Regions from separate parts of the Marinobacter shunpengi genome, predicted to be linked through region 2. Evidence: predicted binding sites of a transcription regulator. Region 2 holds the regulator's gene; the other holds the start of a gene.

Region 1 (2,392 bases), 270 kb from region 2:
GGTGTTATCTGCTGCAGCACCCATCACTCCGCCGGTCGCGAACTGTTCAGGGGTAATATCACCATGAACCTGGCCCGTATGACGCGGCGTCCCTTACTGATACTGCCGGTTGAGGCACAACCTTCCTCCCCGCATTCACCAGTGTTCCTGGCCACCGACGGTTCCGGGAACGCCCGCCGTTGCGAGGATCTGTTCCGGGGGCTGACAGGCGATGGCCAGGAAGGCCGGGTGGTCTGGGTGCGTCCGGATGACGCCCCTCCGGAGGCCGACGAGGTGGACAGGCTGGTTCACGATATCGCCAACAGCAAGGCCTCGGTCCATGCCAGGATCCTCACCGGGCATCCGTCCCGTGAGCTACTGACGCTGATCAGGGACAGCCAGCCAGCACTGACCCTGATCGGCAAGCGCGGCAGCACGCCCGAGGACCAGTTTCCCCTCGGGCACACCGCAGAAACCGTCGTACGGGAAAGCCGCCACCCGGTGTTGCTGGTCCCCTGACTACTCCTCGAACAGCTTGTCGGTCCTCGCCGCCATGATGAAGTCGTTACGGTGCAGGCCATGGATCTTGTGGGTCCACCAGCGCACCGTCGCCTTGCCAAACTCCAGCAGGATGGCTGGATGATGCCCCTCTTCCTCTGCCAGGTCCGCTACCCGGTTGGTGAAGGCCTGGGCCTGGACGAAATTACGGAAGCGGAACTCCCGGCGTAACTGGTTGACCCCATCCACCTTGATGACTTCCCAATCGGGCACGTCCTTCATCAGGGTATCCTGCTCTTCCGGGGTGACGGTCGGCGCATCAGCCCGGCAGGCTTCACATTGCTCTTTTTCCAGTGCAATCATTTTAGTGTCTCCCTATGTCTGTGCGTTCCGTTCGGTTCATCTTCACCGTAACAGGTCGGCACCACTGTTGAAATCCTCCCGGGTTCATAATACTGTACATTTAAACAGTATCGGATTGAACCATGAATGACCTGCTGAACACCCTGTTCACGGATGCCCGTCTGTGGCACGGACACCACCAGAAGACAACCGCACCCGCTCCGGATCCCACCGGGTTCGACGCCCTGGATGAGCAGCTCGGCGGCCTTGGATGGCCTCGGGGAGCCCTCAGCGAATGCCTGCTGGATGTCCCCGGGATCGGTGAACTGCAACTGGTACTGCCCCTGCTGCGGCGGGTAACCCACCGTAAACAGGCGGTGTTCTGGATCAATCCACCCCTGACACCCTACGCCCCCGCCCTGGCCCGTGAGGATATCGACCTGGATCAGTTGGTGGTCGTGCGGACCGAATCCCACCCGGACCTGCTATGGACCCTGGAAAACTGCCTGCGCTCCACCATCACCGGCCTGGTCATGGCCTGGCCGGGCACCCTGGCCGCCCGGGACATCCGCCGCCTGCAACTGGCTGCCGAGGCCGGCCAGAGCAGTTGCATCCTGTTCCAGTCCCGCCGGGAGGCTCACCAGAGTTCCCCGGCCGCCCTGCGCCTGGAACTGGCACCCGATCCTTCGCTGGCCCTGCGGATCAACATCCTCAAACGCCGGGGAAGCTGGCCCGGTGAGGGCTGCACCCTGCCCCTGCCAGCCCGGGCGGGACAGGCCGACCGGGAACCCTCCGCCACGGTTATCCGCGGGCCCTGGCCTGACGGACCGGCGCCATGACCTGGCTATACCTGCATTTCCGGCACCTGCTGCTGGACCATATCGCCCGCTCCCGGCAGGATACCGGGCCACTGGCGGTGCTGTCCCACGGCACCCGGCAGGTGCTGCAGGCCTGCCCCCGGGCCAGGGAGCTGGGCATCCAGCCCGGTATGGCCCTGAAGACCGCCCTCAACCTGGCTCCGGAACTGGTCATGATCCACGCCGACGATGCCCGCCAGGGCGAGATACTGGAGCAACAGGCCCACTGGCTGTACCGCTACATGGACCGAATCACCCTGCATCCACCGGACGGCCTGTTGGCGGAGGCCGCCAGCGTGCAGCGACTGTACGGCGACCTGGAAACACTGCGGCAGCAACTCCAGCAGGCCCTGGACGAGCGACGGCTGAACGCCACCCTGACCACCGGCACGACGCCCCTGTCGACCCGCCTGCTGGCCCGGGCCGGGGTCCAGTGCTGTACCGGGGAAGCATCGCACATGCTAGGTCGGCTCGAGGCTCTCCCCCTGGCCCACGCCGGCTTTGATGAACGCACCCTGCAACGCCTGACCCGCCTGGGTCTGACCACCCTGGGCCAGGTCTTCCGGCTGCCGGCCCCGGAACTGGCCCGCCGCCTGGCACCGGAAACCCTGGCCTATGTCCAGCGGCTCCAGGGGCAGCGACCGGACCCGCAGACCAGTTGGCAGCCACCCCACCACTTCCGGCAACGGGCTGATTTCGGCCTGCCCGTGGAGAAA
Region 2 (2,392 bases):
GATATCACAGTCCGGCAGCCGGTAATGCAGCGTTGGCCTGGACTTGATCCGGGGGTCATCCACGTACTCCGCAAGCAGGTCCGCGTCCAGGTGGGCGAACAGCGGCAGCAGGTCCAGGGCCCGGTTGCGGGTGGGGTTGTCTTCCAGGTAGTCACGCATCAGGCCCTCGAGGTCCGGGGCGTAGTCCTCCGCAATCAGGCGGTCCACATAACTGCCGGCCCAGGGTTCGATATAGTTGGTGAGCTTGCGGCTGAAATCCAGTTGGTGGCGGCCCTTGAGCCAGTCGTAGAGGGCGGCGAATGTCTGCAGGTAGCGGCGCAGGGTATCCGCATCCAGGTTCGGCAGCTCGGGGTTGAGCTGGAGACCGAAGGCGTAGAGTATGGCCTCCCGGCTGCCGACAGCGCCGGCTTCCCGCAACCGGTCCGACAGCCTCTCAATGGTATCGAGCTGGTCAAAGGGCACCGGCGGCGAGACAATTTCCAGGGGTACCAGGCGCTCAGCCGCGTAGTCGATCATTTCCATGGCATGGCCGCCGAGCTCCCGCAGGGATTCCGGCACCCGCTCATCCCGCAGGTCCAGCTCCTTGATGGGGTCGGAATCCAGTTCAACGGTGAACTCCCCCAGGGGGGTGTCCACCTTGCTTACATACCGGCCACTGTTGCTGGCGGTTCCGTCCAGAATTTCCGCGGCCAGGGCTACCAGTTTCTCGTAGCCCAGGCCCGAGATTTCGATCTCCACTCCCACACTTCTTGGCTTTCCGTCCCGCGTGGTCATCACGTCGGGCATCCTGCAGCGACTGGCCATGGGCGTTGCTCCCCGGTTCGGGTTGACTGTGGTGTGCCTGTCCATCCCGGTGGCCGGGATGGACTGTTGCGTTGAAAGACGTCTCGCCGTGACGGACATGCCGACTTCGAGCATACAGGGGTTTACACTGGATAAAATACTGTATAAAGTCTGAGTTACTGTATATAACCCCAGCATCGGCGGACAGCAGTCCAGCCATTGTGCCGGAGGAAGGCCGGGGCAGGGAACTGCCACAGGAGAGAAAACGCCATGAAACTGACTGCAAGACAGAGCCAGGTACTGGACATCATTCGCCGCTACGTGGATGAGACCGGCTATCCGCCGACCCGGGCGGAAATTGCCCTGGAACTGGGTTTCCGTTCCGCCAACGCCGCCGAGGAACATTTGCGGGCGCTGGCCCGCAAGGGCGCGATCGAGATGGTGCCCGGCACCAGCCGTGGTATCCGCCTGCCCGAGGAGGAGGAAAACCCCGGCCTGCCGGTGGTCGGCCAGGTGGCGGCGGGTAATCCGATCCTTGCCCAGGAGAACATCGAGGACTACTGCACCCTGCAGCCGGAGTTCTTCCATCCGTCAGCGGACTACCTGCTGCGGGTCAGGGGCATGAGCATGAAGGATATCGGCATCCTGGACGGCGACCTGCTGGCGGTACATCGCACCCAGGATGTCCACAACGGCCAGGTGGTGGTCGCCCGGGTGGGGGAAGAGGTGACGGTCAAGCGTTTCCGCCGCGAAGGTGCCCAGGTGCTGCTCATCGCCGAAAACGATGAATTCGAACCGATAGTGGTGGACCTGCGTGAGCAGGAGTTGGTGATTGAAGGGCTCGGGGTCGGCGTCATCCGCCGTTCCGACCTGCACTAGAAGTTTATCAAGTGGTCCCGGGCAGGGGCTGCAACGAATCCGGGAGGATCTCATGGAACAGTTGGGTTTGAGCATGAATACGGCTGCTATACCTGTTACCGGCGCAGTAGCGCCGCAGGCGGCGGCGCGGCCCCGGCGGTTGCATGCCGGGGCATCACCGGTGCCCTCCGATCCGGTCCGGGCCGGAGGGGCCAGCGAGGTGCCGGAAACCGGTGCGTCCCGGGCGAATGTGACGGAGGTCATCCTGCCACCGGGGCAGGTGGAGAATTTCCAGTTGCTGCTGCCGATGTTGACGCAACTGAACCAGGAGCGCCGGTGGCTGGCCTGGATCGATCCGCCTCAGGAGCTGGTCAGCAAGTGGCAGACCATGCATGGCATTGTCGCCAGTGAGTTGCTGGTTCTGAGGTCCACCCGTGACTATTCAGCCTTTGAGCTGGCGGAGCGGGCTCTGGGCGCCGGCACCTGCCATGCCGTGGTGATGTGGACCAGCCGATTGTCCAGCCGTGATTTCGGCGCCCTGGAGCGAGCGTCAGCGCAGGGGCAGAGCCATGGAGTCATCCTCCGGACCCGGTAGCCGTTGCGTTGCGGGAAGCAGCTTGGCTCGGGGTGTCAGGGGTTAGCCCGACAGTGCCCGGGCGCCTGCCATTCAGTGAAGGGTGTGGTGAGCGTGAGGCTCGAAATCTTCCGGATCGGCATCCTCCCACTCGACGGCGTCGTTGATCTGCCCCAC

Evidence for each region. The regulator LexA, encoded in region 2, represses DNA repair genes until DNA is damaged. The targets are predictions, from matches to a motif close to CTGTNTNNNNANACAG.
Region 1: imuA (translesion DNA synthesis-associated protein ImuA) is a predicted target of LexA. The motif match lies at 933-948, and genes of this name have one in related genera.

What each region holds. Positions count from the first base shown of each region.
Region 1 is NZ_JBJJLA010000015.1:143,401-145,792, forward strand. It holds gene ACJO3T_RS08680 (universal stress protein) at 1-498, shown strand, start outside; gene ACJO3T_RS08685 (4a-hydroxytetrahydrobiopterin dehydratase) at 499-840, opposite strand; gene imuA (translesion DNA synthesis-associated protein ImuA) at 963-1,658, shown strand; gene ACJO3T_RS08695 (Y-family DNA polymerase) at 1,655-2,392, shown strand, end outside.
Region 2 is NZ_JBJJLA010000015.1:412,711-415,102, reverse strand. It holds gene ACJO3T_RS09925 (amidoligase family protein) at 1-804, opposite strand, end outside; gene lexA (transcriptional repressor LexA) at 1,054-1,662, shown strand; gene ACJO3T_RS09915 (cell division inhibitor SulA) at 1,715-2,236, shown strand; gene ACJO3T_RS09910 (hypothetical protein) at 2,309-2,392, opposite strand, start outside.